3 regions of the Streptomyces sp. NBC_00210 genome follow, and region 2 is predicted to be linked to each of the others. Evidence: predicted binding sites of a transcription regulator. Region 2 holds the regulator's gene; each other region holds the start of a gene.
What was found. Region 2 encodes HrcA, which represses chaperone genes, less so after heat shock. Its sites were predicted from a motif close to TTNGCACTCNGNNNNNCNGAGTGCNAA; they were not measured.

Region 1 (4,851 bases), 1.1 Mb from region 2:
TACCGACCAGCAGTCCCTCTGCGGGTACGAGATTCAACCAGTGCCCTGAGCAGCGGGCGCACACGCGCACGTGCTTGGCGATCCGCTTGCGCCACACCGGCGAGGGCTGCCCGTCCCAGGCCGCGGTGACGGCGGCCAGTTCGACGCAGGGCGGCTCGGTGGCCAGCGCACGGGACACGACACGGCCCAGTTCCAGCTGGGTCTTCATCCGCTGGATGCGGACCGCGGCGTGCTGCGGAGTGACATCCAGCGCCCCGGCAAGCTCGGCACGGCTCAGTTGCCCTGTGGCCTCTTGCCACCACAGGGCCAGCAGTTCACGATCGCTCTCGTCCAGCCAGCGGGTGGCCTCGGCGACCTCGCGGCGCTGTCCGGACAGCCCCAGACGCAGGATGGTGAGATCCACGAAGTCACCGGTCGGGTCGGCGGTCTCCGCCACGCGGTCCAGCGGGGCTGTGGGGGTCTGCTGCTGGAGCGTCCAGCGCCGGCGTATCTGGTTCATCGCTATCGCGACCAGCCAGGAGCGGAAGCGGGAGGGCTCGCGCAGCCCGCCGAGTCCGTCGAGTGCGCGGAACATGGTCTCCTGCACCACGTCGTCGACGTCCGCGTGGCCGTCCAGCGCCCGGCCGACGATGTTGTAGACGAGGGGAAGGTAGTCGGCGACCAACCGCTCGCGGGCCTGCTGGTCCCCCGCCCTCGCCTTCGTCACCAGTTCCGGACTGTATGTGTCGTCCCTGTGCATACGTGCCCTCGCCCATTGCCTGTTCGACCCCGTCGCTCAGAGTCCTGCCTGGAGGAGACCTGTGGGCGCAGATCGGATAACAGAAACCGACTCGCCCTCCCCGGCCCGGATCCTGAAACGCCCGAGGGCGGTACCCCCCTGGGAGTGGGGGTACCGCCCTCGGTCAGGACCGGGTCCGAGCCGTCAGGCTCAGAAGTCCATGTCACCGCCCGGCATGCCGCCCGGAGCGGCCGCAGAGGCCTTCTCCGGCTTGTCGGCGATGACGGCCTCGGTGGTCAGGAACAGCGCCGCGATGGAGGCCGCGTTCTGCAGGGCAGAGCGGGTCACCTTCGCGGGGTCGATGATGCCCTCGGCGATCATGTCGACGTACTCGCCGGTCGCGGCGTTGAGGCCGTGACCCACGGTCAGGTTGCGCACCTTCTCCACAACGACGCCGCCCTCAAGGCCGGCGTTGACCGCGATCTGCTTCAGCGGGGCCTCCAGGGCCAGCTTCACAGCGGCGGCACCAGTGGCCTCGTCACCTTCGAGCTCGAGCTTCTCGAAGACGGCGGACGCCTGGATGAGCGCCACGCCACCACCGGCGACGATGCCCTCCTCGACGGCGGCCTTGGCGTTGCGCACCGCGTCCTCGATGCGGTGCTTGCGCTCCTTGAGCTCGACCTCGGTCGCGGCGCCGGCCTTGATGACGGCCACGCCGCCGGCCAGCTTCGCGAGGCGCTCCTGGAGCTTCTCGCGGTCGTAGTCCGAGTCGGAGTTCTCGATCTCGGCACGGATCTGGTTGACGCGACCGGCAACCTGGTCGCTCTCGCCCGCACCGTCGACGATCGTGGTCTCGTCCTTGGTGATGACGACCTTGCGGGCGCGGCCCAGCAGGTCCAGGCCGGCGTTCTCGAGCTTGAGGCCGACCTCCTCGGAGATGACCGTGCCGCCGGTGAGGATGGCGATGTCGTTCAGCATCGCCTTGCGGCGGTCGCCGAAGCCCGGGGCCTTGACGGCAACGGACTTGAAGGTGCCGCGGATCTTGTTGACGACCAGGGTCGACAGAGCCTCGCCCTCGACGTCCTCGGCGATGATCAGCAGCGGCTTGCCGGACTGCATGACCTTCTCGAGGAGCGGCAGCAGGTCCTTGACCGAGCTGATCTTCGAGTTGACGATCAGGATGTACGGGTCGTCGAGCGACGCCTCCATACGCTCCATGTCGGTGGCGAAGTACGCCGAGATGTAGCCCTTGTCGAAGCGCATACCCTCGGTGAGCTCCAGCTCCAGACCGAAGGTCTGGGACTCCTCGACGGTGATGACGCCTTCCTTGCCGACCTTGTCCATGGCTTCGGCGATGAGCTCGCCGATCTGGGTGTCGGCGGCGGAGATGGAGGCGGTCGAAGCGATCTGCTCCTTGGTCTCCACGTCCTTGGCCTGCTCGAGCAGGGCACCCGAGACGGCCTCGACGGCCTTCTCGATGCCGCGCTTGAGGGCCATCGGGTTGGCGCCGGCGGCTACGTTGCGCAGGCCCTCGCGAACCAGGGCCTGGGCGAGAACGGTCGCGGTGGTCGTACCGTCACCGGCGACGTCGTCCGTCTTCTTGGCGACTTCCTTGACCAGCTCGGCGCCGATCTTCTCGTACGGGTCCTCGAGCTCGATCTCCTTGGCGATGGAAACACCATCGTTGGTGATCGTGGGGGCGCCCCACTTCTTCTCGAGGACGACGTTACGGCCCTTGGGGCCAAGGGTGACCTTGACGGCGTCGGCGAGCTGGTTCATCCCGCGCTCGAGACCGCGCCGTGCCTCCTCGTCGAACGCGATGATCTTGGCCATGTGAAGTGGTCCTCCCGGACTGGGGTGGATTCTCCGGACCGCGCCTGGCGCCCGCGACGGACGGCCTGCAGGCCTTGTGGTTCCTTGCCCCACCCGGCTTGCGGACCTCACCGACCCGGTCCTCGTTGTCACTCTCACTGTCAGAGTGCTAACGCCAATGATTAGCACTCGACCCCAGAGAGTGCAAGCGCCCGAAGGGCTCCGTGAGGGGTGGTGGCCGGGCGCGGGCGGACGTGCACGCAATCCCGGCGTGCATACACGCGCACGAAGGGCCCGCATCCCTCGCGGGATGCGGGCCCTTCGGCGTGAGCGTGAGTGCGTCGGTGGTCGATCGCGCCGATCAGACGGCGAGCTTGACCATGTCCGCCTGCGGCCCCTTCTGGCCCTGCGAGATCTCGAATTCAACTCGCTGACCCTCTTCAAGGGTGCGGTAGCCGTCCATCTGGATCGCGCTGTAGTGGACGAAAACATCCGCACCACCGTCGACCGCGATGAAGCCGTACCCCTTCTCCGCGTTGAACCACTTGACGGTGCCCTGAGCCATGCCTAACTCCCCTATTACTGGCCCTTGCGCAGGACCGCACTTCGCGGACCCGGGTCAGACCTCACCCCGACAGGAGGGGTGTGCGCCGGAACGCGTCGACCGCGGCTGAATGTATCTGCCCAACTGCCCTCTGCAACAGGTCAATCGGACGAGAATTCTGAGCACGCGCGAACGGAAAATTGACCCGAATTCAAGAAATTACGGGGCAAGTCGGGCCCGGCAAATCACACCTAAGAGAGGCAATTCGATCGACCATATTGGCTGCTTCTTGTCACGCTCGGGCGCATTCTCATATGCGCCCGGCACACGCAGCGGAGGGGGGCTTCCCCAACTGTACCGCGCTCAACCATACAGAATTGCCCCCTCCGCTTCTCTTGCGGAGAGGGCAATACGCGTAACTCTGTGTGCCGTCCGACACGGCGTTTGACGATCAGCCTCCGGCGACGGCGGGGATGATCGAAACTCCCGCCCCGTCCGGCGTCGCCGTCTCGAGTCCCTGCTCGAAACGCACGTCGTCGTCATTCACGTACACGTTCACGAAGCGGCGCAGCTTGCCCTGGTCGTCGAGGACCCGGGCGGCGATTCCCGCGTGGTTCTTCTCCAGGTCGGCGATCACCTCGGAGAGGGTCGCGCCCTGGGCCGAGACCTCGGCCTGACCGCCCGTGTAGGTACGGAGAATGGTGGGGATGCGGACGTTGACACTCATGGTGCGTGCCTTTCTCGGGAGTCGGATCAGCCGGCCAGGCCGGCGTCGCGGAACGCGTCCAGGCTCGGGCGAATCGTGGCGGACGGGCCGGTCGTCGGCGCCACCGCGTCCAGGGTCTTGAGGCCGTCGCCGGTGTTGAGGACGACCGTGGTGAGCGCCGGGTCGAGCACGCCCGCCTCGATCAGCTTCTGCGTCACGCCCACGGTCACGCCACCAGCGGTCTCCGCGAAGATGCCCTCCGTGCGAGCGAGCAGCTTGATCGCGTCGACGACCTGCTCGTCGTTGACGTCCTCGACCGCACCGCCCGTGCGGCGCGCGATGTCCAGGACGTACGGACCGTCGGCCGGGTTGCCGATCGCCAGCGACTTGGCGATGGTGTTCGGCTTCTGGGGGCGTACGACGTCGTGTCCGGCCTTGAAGGCGGTCGACACCGGCGAGCAGCCCTCGGCCTGGGCGCCGAAGATCTTGTACGGCTTGTCCTCGACCAGGCCGAGCTTGATCAGCTCCTGCAGACCCTTGTCGATCTTCGTCAGCTGCGAGCCCGAGGCGATGGGGATGACGATCTGGTCCGGCAGCTGCCAGCCGAGCTGCTCGCAGATCTCGTACGCCAGCGTCTTGGAGCCCTCGCCGTAGTACGGGCGGAGGTTGACATTGACGAAGCCCCAGCCCTCGCCGAGCGGGTCGCCGATGAGCTCCGAGCAGAAGCGGTTGACGTCGTCGTAGTTGCCCTCGATGCCGACCAGCTCGCCGCCGTACACCGCGGCCATGACGACCTTGCCCTGCTCCAGGTCGTGCGGGATGAACACGCAGGAGCGGAAGCCGGCCCGCGCGGCGGCGGCGCCGACCGCGCCCGCGAGGTTGCCGGTGGAGGAGCAGGACAGGGTGGTGAAGCCGAAGGCGCGTGCGGCCTCGACGGCGATGGCGACAACGCGGTCCTTGAAGGAGTGCGTCGGGTTGCCGGAGTCGTCCTTGATGTACAGGCCGCCGGTGACGCCCAGCTCACGGGCCAGGTTGTCGGCCTTGACGAGCTTGGTGAAGCCGGGGTTGATG
Region 2 (4,851 bases):
TCGCTCGCGGCGGCGGTTGGCGCGGGTCCCGACCACATCTCGGCGTACGCGCTGATCGTGGAGGAGGGCACGCAGCTGGCGCGGCGGATCCGGCGCGGCGAGGTCCCGATGACGGACGACGACGTCCACGCGGACCGGTATCTGATCGCCGACGACGTGCTGTCGCGCGCCGGTTTCGACTGGTACGAGGTCTCCAACTGGTCGACCTCCCGGGCGGGCCGGTGCCTGCACAACGAGCTGTACTGGCGCGGCGCGGACTGGTGGGGCGCGGGACCCGGGGCGCACAGCCATGTGGGCGGGGTGCGCTGGTGGAACGTGAAGCACCCGGGCGCCTACGCGGCGGCGCTGGCGGAGGGGCGGTCGCCGGGGGCGGGCCGCGAGGTGCTCTCGCCGCAGGACCGCCGGGTGGAGCGTGTCCTGCTGGAACTGCGCCTGCGCGAGGGCGTGCCACTGTCGCTGCTCCGGCCGGTGGGCCTTGCGGCGGCGGGCCGCGCACTGGCGGACGGCCTGCTGGAGGCGGGGCCTTACGAGGCGGGGAGTGCGGTGCTGACGCTCAGGGGGCGGCTGCTGGCGGACGGGGTGGTGCGGGACCTGGTGGACTGACGGGAACGGGCGGGGTGGGGAAAAGACCCCCGCCCACACCTACGGCGCTGTCACGAAATCGATCAGCTCCTCCACCCGCCCCAGCAGCTCCGGCTCCAGATCCTTGTAAGACCGCACCCCGGACAGAATCCGCTGCCACGCCGCCCCCGTGTTCTCCCGCCAGCTCAGTGCACGGCAGACGCCTGTCTTCCAGTCCTGGCCGTGCGGGATCGACGGCCACGCCGGGATGCCCACCGAGGAGGGCTTCACCGCCTCCCACACGTCGATGTAGGGATGGCCCACCACCAGTACGTCCGCGCCGGTGACCCGGTCCGCGATGCGGGACTCCTTCGAGCCGGGGACCAGGTGGTCCACCAGGACGCCGAGGCGTGCGTCCGGGCCGGGGGCGAAGTCGGCGACGATCGACGGGAGGTCGTCGATGCCCTCCAGGTATTCGACGACGACGCCCTCGATGCGCAGGTCGTCGCCCCAGACCCGCTCCACGAGTTCCGCGTCGTGGCGGCCCTCCACGTAAATGCGGCCCGCACGGGCGACGCGGGCGCGCGCGCCCGGGACCGCTATCGAGCCCGAGGCCGTACGGGCCGGGCGGGCGGGGCCCGCAGCCGAGGGGCGGACGAGGGTGACCACCTTCCCCTCCAGGAGGAAGCCCCGCGGCTCCAGCGGGAAGACCCGGTGCTTGCCGAAGCGGTCCTCCAGTGTCACCGTCCCCGCCTCACAGCGGATCACCGCACCGCAGAAGCCCGTCCCGACCTCCTCCACGACCAGATCGGGCTCGGCCGGCACCTCCGGTGCGGGCTGCGACTTCTTCCAAGGCGGGGTCAGATCCGGGCTGTAGCTGCGCATTCGGCGACGCTACGACACCCCGAAGCGCGCCGCCAGCATGTCCCGCTGTGCGCGCACGAACGCCGCGTCCACGACCGCCCCGTGCCCCGGTACGTACACCGCGTCCTCGCCGCCCAGTGACAGCAGCCGGTCCAGCGCCGCCGGCCAGCGGGACGGGATCGCGTCCGGGCCCGCCTGCGGCTCGCCGGACTCCTCCACCAGGTCGCCGCAGAACACCACCTCCGGGTCCCCCGGCACCAGTACCGCGAGGTCGTGGCCCGAATGACCGGGGCCCACGTTCGCCAGCAGCACCTGGCGGCCACCCAGGTCCAGCGTCCACTCGCCGCACACCAGGTGCTGCGGCACCACCAGCACGTCGACCGACTCCGCCGCATCGGCGGCGGGGACCCCGTGACGTACCGCCGAGCCCCGGATCGCGTCCCGGTCCCGCCTCATCAGATCCGCGACCCCCACCGCGCCGTACACCTCGGCCCCCGAGAACGCCGCCGTCCCCAGTACATGGTCGAAGTGGGGATGACTCAGTGCGATATGCGTCACCCGGCGGCCGGCCATCAGCCCCTGCGCCTGAGCGCGCAGTTCGGCGCCCTCACGCAGTGTGGAGCCCGTGTCGTACATGAGGACACCGTCCTCACCGGCGATCAAACCGGCGGTCGCGTCCCAGACCGGCAGCCGTCGACGCCCCACTCCGTCGGCCAACCGCTCCCAGCCGAAGTCTTCCCAACTGACGTCCATACCGCGACGCTACTGGCAACGACCAGCACAGCGCGCGGTGGCGCGGTCGGCGGCCCTGGCCGGGCAGCCCTTGCTAGGTGCGTACCCCACCGCCGTACACTGGCACGTGGAAATGCTGGCACTCGTACGCAGCGAGTGCCAGGCACCACCGAGGAACCACAGCTGGAGGTGTGCGCGATGCTCAGCGAACGCAGACTCGAGGTGCTGCGCGCCATCGTCCAGGACTATGTCGGCACCGAGGAGCCCGTCGGCTCCAAGGCGCTCACCGAGCGTCACAAGCTCGGCGTCTCGCCGGCGACCGTCCGCAACGACATGGCCGTGCTGGAGGACGAGGGCTACATCGCCCAGCCCCACACCAGCGCCGGCCGTATCCCCACGGACAAGGGCTACCGGCTCTTCGTCGACAAGCTGGCCGGCGTCAAGCCGCTGTCGTCGCCCGAGCGGCGCGCCATCCACAGCTTCCTGGACGGAGCCGTCGATCTCGACGATGTGGTCGGCCGTACGGTACGGCTGCTGGCGCAGCTGACCCGGCAGGTCGCCATCGTCCAGTACCCCTCGCTGACCCGGTCCACCGTCCGGCATGTGGAGCTCCTCTCCCTCGCGCCTGCCCGGCTGATGCTCGTGCTGATCACGGACACCGGGCGGGTCGAGCAGCGCATGATCGACTGCCCCGCGCCGTTCGGCGACAGCTCGCTCGCGGACCTGCGCGCCCGGCTCAACAGCCGGGTCGTCGGGCGCCGCTTCGCGGATGTGCCGCAGCTGGTGCAGGACCTTCCCGACTCCTTCGAGTCGGAGGACCGCGGGACCGTCTCCACCGTGCTCTCGACTCTGCTGGAGACCCTGGTCGAGGAGACCGAGGAGCGGCTGATGATCGGCGGCACCGCCAATCTGACCCGCTTCGGGCACGACTTCCCGCTGACCATCAGGCCGGTGCTGGAGGCGCTCGAGGAGCATGTGGTGCTCCTCAGACTGCTCGGTGAGGCGAAGGAATCGGGCGGCATGGGCATGACCGTACGGATCGGTCATGAGAACGCCCACGAGGGCCTCAACGCCACGTCCGTCGTCGCGGTGGGCTACGGTTCGGGCGACGAGGCAGTTGCCAAACTCGGCGTGGTCGGACCGACCCGCATGGACTACCCCGGAACGATGGGAGCGGTACGCGCAGTGGCACGTTACGTCGGACAGATCCTGGCGGAGTCGTAAGTGGCCACGGACTACTACGCCGTACTCGGCGTACGCCGCGACGCGTCCCAGGACGAGATCAAGAAGGCCTTCCGCCGGCTTGCCCGTGAACTCCACCCGGATGTGAATCCGGACCCGAAGACGCAGGAGCGCTTCAAGGAGATCAACGCCGCGTACGAGGTGCTGTCGGACCCGCAGAAGAAGCAGGTCTACGACCTCGGCGGGGACCCGCTGTCCCAGGCGGGCGGCGGTGGCGCGGGCGGCTTCGGAGCCGGTGGCTTCGGGAACTTCTCGGACATCATGGACGCGTTCTTCGGGACGGCGTCGCAGCGGGGGCCGAGGTCGCGTACGCGGCGCGGCCAGGACGCGATGATCCGTCTGGAGATCGATCTCAACGAGGCGGCCTTCGGTACGACGAAGGACATCCAGGTCGACACGGCCGTCGTGTGCACCACCTGCTCCGGTGAGGGTGCCGCGCCGGGCACCTCGGCGCAGACGTGTGACATGTGCCGTGGCCGTGGTGAGGTCTCGCAGGTGACGCGGTCCTTCCTGGGGCAGGTCATGACCTCGCGGCCGTGCCCGCAGTGCCAGGGCTTCGGCACGGTCGTGCCGACGCCGTGCCCCGAGTGTGCGGGCGACGGGCGTGTGCGGTCCCGCCGGACTCTTACGGTCAAGATCCCGGCCGGCGTCGACAACGGGACGCGCATCCAGCTCGCCGGTGAGGGCGAGGTCGGGCCGGGCGGCGGCCCTGCGGGTGATCTGTACGTGGAGATCCACGAGCTGCCGCACGCTGTCTTCCAGCGGCGCGGCGACGATCTGCACTGCACGGTGACGATCCCGATGACGGCGGCGGCGCTGGGCACGAAGTGCCCGCTGGAGACGCTGGACGGGATGGAAGAGGTCGACATCCGCCCGGGCACGCAGTCGGGCCAGTCGATCCCGCTGCACGGGCGCGGGATCACGCACCTGCGGGGCGGGGGGCGTGGCGACCTGATCGTGCATGTCGAGGTGATGACGCCGTCGAAGCTGGACGCGGACCAGGAGAGGCTGCTGCGGGATCTGGCGAAGCTGCGCGGCGAGGAACGGCCACTGGGCCAGTTCCAGCCTGGCCAGCAGGGCCTGTTCTCCCGCCTGAAGGACGCGTTCAACGGCCGTTAGGCCGCCCGTTGGGGGTCCCCCCGGATTGAGTCCGGGGGGATCGAGGACAGCGCCCGAAGGGCGTACGGGTGCCTGGGGGCTTGCCCCCGGTTGACGAACGGAACGCCGGATTCGGTGGGGCGCGGGCGACGTGGCACCATTCCTGCATGTCCTCCGCACTGACCGATCTCTGCCGGCACCCGATCGTGCAGGCCCCCATGGCGGGCGGCGCATCCTGTCCCCCCTTGGCCGCCGCCGTTTCCGACGCCGGTGGCCTCGGGTTCCTCGCTGCCGGGTACAAGACCGCGGACGGCATGTACCAGGAGGTCAAACAGGTCCGCGGGCTCACCTCGC
Region 3 (4,851 bases), 2.3 Mb from region 2:
CACGCCGCCGGCCAGCTTCGCGAGGCGCTCCTGGAGCTTCTCGCGGTCCCAGTCGGAGTCCGTGGACTCGATCTCGGCCTTGATCTGGTTGACACGGCCGACGACGTCCTCGTGGCTGCCGCCACCGTCGACGATGGTGGTGTCGTCCTTGGAGACCGTGACGCGGCGGGCGGTGCCCAGCACGTCCAGGCCGGCCTGGTCGAGCTTGAGGCCGACCTCCTCGGCCACCACGGTGGCGCCGGTGAGGGTGGCAACGTCCTGCAGCATCGCCTTGCGGCGGTCGCCGAAGCCCGGGGCCTTGACCGCGACCGCGTTGAAGGTGCCGCGGATCTTGTTGACGACGAGGGTGGAGAGGGCCTCGCCCTCGACGTCCTCGGCAATGATCAGCAGCGGCTTGGAGCTGCCCGCCTGGATGACCTTCTCGAGCAGCGGAAGCAGGTCCTGGATCGAGGAGATCTTGCCCTGGTGGATCAGGATGTACGGCTCGTCGAGGACGGCCTCCATACGCTCCTGGTCGGTCACCATGTACGGCGACAGGTAGCCCTTGTCGAAGGCCATGCCCTCGGTGAAGTCGAGCTCCAGACCGAAGGTGTTGGACTCCTCGACGGTGATGACACCGTCCTTGCCGACCTTGTCCATGGCCTCGGCGATCAGCTCGCCGACCTGCTGGTCCTGCGCGGAGAGCGCAGCGACGGCAGCGATGTCGGCCTTGTCGTCGATCGGACGGGCGGTCGCGAGAAGTTCCTCGGAGACGGCCGCGACCGCGGCGTCGATGCCCTTCTTCAGGGCGGCCGGGGACGCGCCGGCGGCGACGTTGCGCAGGCCCTCGCGGACGAGCGCCTGGGCCAGCACGGTGGCGGTGGTGGTGCCGTCACCCGCGATGTCGTTGGTCTTGGTCGCCACCTCCTTCACCAGCTGGGCGCCGAGGTTCTCGTACGGGTCCTCGACCTCGACCTCACGGGCGATGGTCACGCCGTCGTTGGTGATGGTGGGTGCGCCGAACTTCTTGTCGATGACGACATTGCGGCCGCGGGGGCCGATCGTCACCTTGACGGTGTCGGCAAGCTTGTTGACGCCACGCTCGAGGGCGCGACGGGCGTCCTCGTCGAACTTCAGGATCTTCGCCATGGAGCTGAATCAGTCCTCTCAAAATGAACTGCGCCCCTGGCCACCCGGCACACGTGAATGAACACAGCAGCGGGGGCCAGGGGCGCAGTTCACAGCAAATTCTGGTGAATTACTTCTCGATGATCGCGAGCACGTCGCGAGCCGAGAGGACGAGGTACTCCTCGCCGTTGTACTTCACCTCGGTGCCGCCGTACTTGCTGTACAGCACGATGTCGCCGGTCTTGACGTCGAGCGGAAGACGCTCGCCGTTCTCGAAGCGGCCCGGGCCCACGGCCAGGACGACGCCCTCCTGGGGCTTCTCCTTGGCCGTGTCCGGAATGACCAGGCCCGAGGCCGTGGTCTGCTCGGCGTCGAGCGGCTGGACCACAATGCGGTCCTCGAGCGGCTTGATGGCAACCTTGGAGCTGGCGGTCGTCACGATCCGACCTCCCCCTTCGGAGATCTCACGGGGTTAACTGTCTGAGGTGGCGACCAGGTGGATCCGTCGTCGCGGGTGCCGGACCTGCCCGTCGCTGTGTTGGCACTCTCCGGTGGGGAGTGCCAGAACCGAGACTATGACCGGGATTAGCACTCGGTCAAGCGGAGTGCCAATTGATCTGCCGCGCGGCGGGGTTAAGCAGCCCTTCGGGCGCAGCGCGAGACGGACGCTGCCCCGCCCGGCGTAGCCCCCGTCCGGCGTAACTCCCGCCCGGCGCAGTCCCAAGTGACGTAGTCCCCGTCCCGCGCAGTCCGGCCCGGCGAGTCCCGGTCCGGCTTGGCTTTCTCGGCACCCGCTCAGCGCCATCGCCCCCGCTCTCGGCGCCCAACTCAGACGTAGTCCTCCAGGCGCGCCACCGCGTACCCCTGCTCCTGGATGCGGCGCAGCAGCCACGCCGTCGTCCTCGCCTCCGCCCGCACGATGTCGCCGGGGTGGAGCCGCTCGCCCTCCGCGTACTCCCTGGCCAGCACCACCGCACGGATCCCGCAGTCCGCCGCCGCCCGCAGTGTGTCCTCGTTGTACGTCGCGTGCGGCGGGCGGAACAGATGGCGCCCCCGCTGCCCGCAGATCTCGGCGCGCTGCCTCTCGTACGAGAGGGTGCGCAGGTCGGAACGGGCGCTCGGACGGAAGATGCTGACCGGCAGCTTCAGCTCGGTGGTCATCCGGACGAACTGCGGGTCGTGCGCAGCGTCCTCGTCGAAGGTGAGGAAGACGACCTTGTCGGGGGTGTGCACGCGGTCCACCACATACGCCGTCGAAAGCCGGTGGGCAGGCGGCTTCGGCGCGGCGGCGAGCGGCCCGGCCAGCCCCCATCTCTTGTGCACCGCGGAGCCGGGCGCGCCGGCGCCGGGGGTGACCTTCTGCGCGGCCTTGCGCCCAAGGCGCTCGATCGGGTCCACCGACTGTGCGCACCCCGCGATGAGCAGCGCGCCGGCCGCCAGCAGCCCGGCGAGCAGCCGGTGCGCCCGTGTCATACGTAGTCCTCCAGCCTCGCCACGGCGTAGCCCTTGTCGGTGACCGTCTTCATCACCCGCCGGATCATGTCGGGCATGGTGCCCTTCCAGTCATGGCGGCCACGGAAGTGCGTGAGGATGATGTCGCCGGGGTGCAGGTCCCGGTCCCACTCCCGCCACTCCATGTGATCGGGAAAAGCCTCGGCGGCCCACAGGGGCACGGCCTTCACACCACACGACCGAGCGACGCGCAGCGTGTCCTGGTTGTAGTTGCCGTACGGCGGGCGGAAGAGCGGGGGCCTCTTTCCGTACCTCTTCTCGAGTTTGACCTGCTGACCGCAGATCTCCTGCTTCTGCTGGGTGTACGAAAGGCCGGGCAGGTATCGGTGGTTGAGGGTGTGGTTCTGCAGGGCGACGCCGTGGTCCTGCATCTGCTTGAAGTAGTCGTAGTTGTCGTGGATCAAGTAGTCGCTGAGAAAGGCGCTGTACGGGATCTGGAGATCGCTCATCATCCGGAGCAGGGCGGGGTCCTTCTCCGCACCGTCGTCGATCGTCAGGAAAACAATCTTCTCCTTGACCGGCACCGTGGTGAAGACCGGTGGCAGCGACTCGCCACCCTCCACCTCGAAGCCCTTGCGGGTGGTGATCCGCGGCTTCTCGGCGGGCGGCTGGGGCGCGGCCAGCGGGGTCTTCGCCAGGCCCCACTTCTTGGCGGCGAACGCCCGTGCCGCCTGGGCACGCTTCACCTTCGCAACGTATGCGGAGAGCGCGCCGGCCGGTCCCGGCGGCTGCTTCGGCTGCTGACCGGGGGCAGGTTCCGCGCCACTGCCGAGGTCAGGGGACCCGACGGTGCAGGCGGAGCCGAGGGCGGCGACCAGGAGCACGGCCAGGACGGCACGGGCCCCGCCGACTCGCGCCCCATTTGGCGGCCTTTTTGACTTTTGTCGTACTAGCTGCATGGCGCCGCATCCTGTCAGCACGGGTCCGTACGGCCCGGCCGACACCGCCGCCCGCGGGCGCACCATCCCCCGGCTGGCCCACAATGGGCCGGGTGAACGACCTCGATCCCCTTGCCTCCTTCGCCGCTCTGCTCACCGCGGAGGGGCGGGCGCTGCTGGACTGGCTGGCCGACTACAACCCGTCCGAGGAACTGGCCGTCGCCACCCGGCTGCGCCGCGAGCACCCGGCGGAACTGGTCTCGGCGGCGCTCGGGCAGGCGCGGCTGCGGCAGCGGGCGGCCGCCAAGTTCGGGCCCGAGGACGCGGGCCGGATGTACTTCACGCCGAACGGCGTCGAGCAGGCGACCCGCTGCTCCGTCGCCACGTACCGCGCCGAGCGCTTCGCCGCCCTCGGCGTACGGAGCGTGGCGGACCTGTGCAGTGGCATCGGCGGCGACGCGATCGCGCTGGCCCGGGCGGGCATCTCGGTCCTGGCGGTGGACCGGGACCCGCTGACGGCCCAGACCGTGCGCGCGAACGCCGAGGTGCTGGGTCTCGCGGAGCTGATCGAGGTCCGGTGCGCGGATGTCACCGAGATCGACACATCCTCGTACGACGCGGTCTTCGTCGACCCGGCCCGCAGGGGAGGACGCGGCCGGATCTTCGACCCGGAGGCGTACTCCCCGCCCCTGTCCTGGGCGATCGACGCGGCCCGCACCCGCCCGCACGCCGCCCTCAAGATCGCCCCCGGGGTCCCGCACGAGGCCGTCCCCGAGGACGCCGAGGCGGAGTGGATCTCCGACCACGGCGATGTGAAGGAGGCCGTGCTCTGGTTCGGCACCGCCCCCCGCACGGTACGGGCCACCCTGCTCCCCGGCCCGCGCTCGCTGACCGGCCGCGGGCTGCCGGACCCCGAGGTCCGCAAGGTCGGCCGTTTCCTGTACGAGCCGGACGGCGCCGTCATCCGCGCGCATCTGGTCGCCGAGGTTGCGCAGGAACTGGACGGCGGACTGATCGACGAGACGATCGCGTACATCACCTCGGACGAACTGCGCCCGACGCCGTATGCCACTGCGTACGAAATCACCGATGAACTCCCCTTCAATCTCAAGAAGTTGAAGGCGCTGCTGCGGGAGCGAGATGTCGGCGTACTGACGGTGAAGAAGCGCGGCTCGGCGGTGGAGCCGGAGGAACTGCGCCGCAAGGTGAAGCTGCGGGGGCCGAATACGGCGACGGTCTTTCTGACCCGGGTGGCGGGTGCGCCGACAATGCTGGTCGGTCGGCCTGCGTAAGCGCCGTCACATCCTCCTTTTCGTCTGCAACTGCTCTGCTGTCAGGCCCGGTTGTTTGGCTG

Region 1: a site for HrcA is predicted at 2,677-2,703, ahead of groL (chaperonin GroEL). Genes of this name have one in related genera too.
Region 3: a site for HrcA is predicted at 1,693-1,719, ahead of groES (co-chaperone GroES). Genes of this name have one in related genera too.

What each region holds. Positions count from the first base shown of each region.
Region 1 is NZ_CP108120.1:4,761,644-4,766,494, reverse strand. It holds gene OG729_RS21695 (sigma-70 family RNA polymerase sigma factor) at 1-706, opposite strand, end outside; gene groL (chaperonin GroEL) at 929-2,551, opposite strand; gene OG729_RS21685 (cold-shock protein) at 2,892-3,095, opposite strand; gene OG729_RS21680 (MoaD/ThiS family protein) at 3,526-3,801, opposite strand; gene thrC (threonine synthase) at 3,828-4,851, opposite strand, start outside.
Region 2 is NZ_CP108120.1:5,866,805-5,871,655, forward strand. It holds gene hemW (radical SAM family heme chaperone HemW) at 1-603, shown strand, start outside; gene OG729_RS26460 (DUF3097 domain-containing protein) at 643-1,446, opposite strand; gene OG729_RS26465 (MBL fold metallo-hydrolase) at 1,456-2,178, opposite strand; gene hrcA (heat-inducible transcriptional repressor HrcA) at 2,356-3,381, shown strand; gene dnaJ (molecular chaperone DnaJ) at 3,382-4,518, shown strand; gene OG729_RS26480 (nitronate monooxygenase) at 4,665-4,851, shown strand, end outside.
Region 3 is NZ_CP108120.1:3,556,770-3,561,620, forward strand. It holds gene groL (chaperonin GroEL) at 1-1,128, opposite strand, end outside; gene groES (co-chaperone GroES) at 1,238-1,546, opposite strand; gene OG729_RS15985 (hypothetical protein) at 1,936-2,580, opposite strand; gene OG729_RS15990 (polysaccharide deacetylase family protein) at 2,577-3,518, opposite strand; gene OG729_RS15995 (THUMP-like domain-containing protein) at 3,602-4,789, shown strand.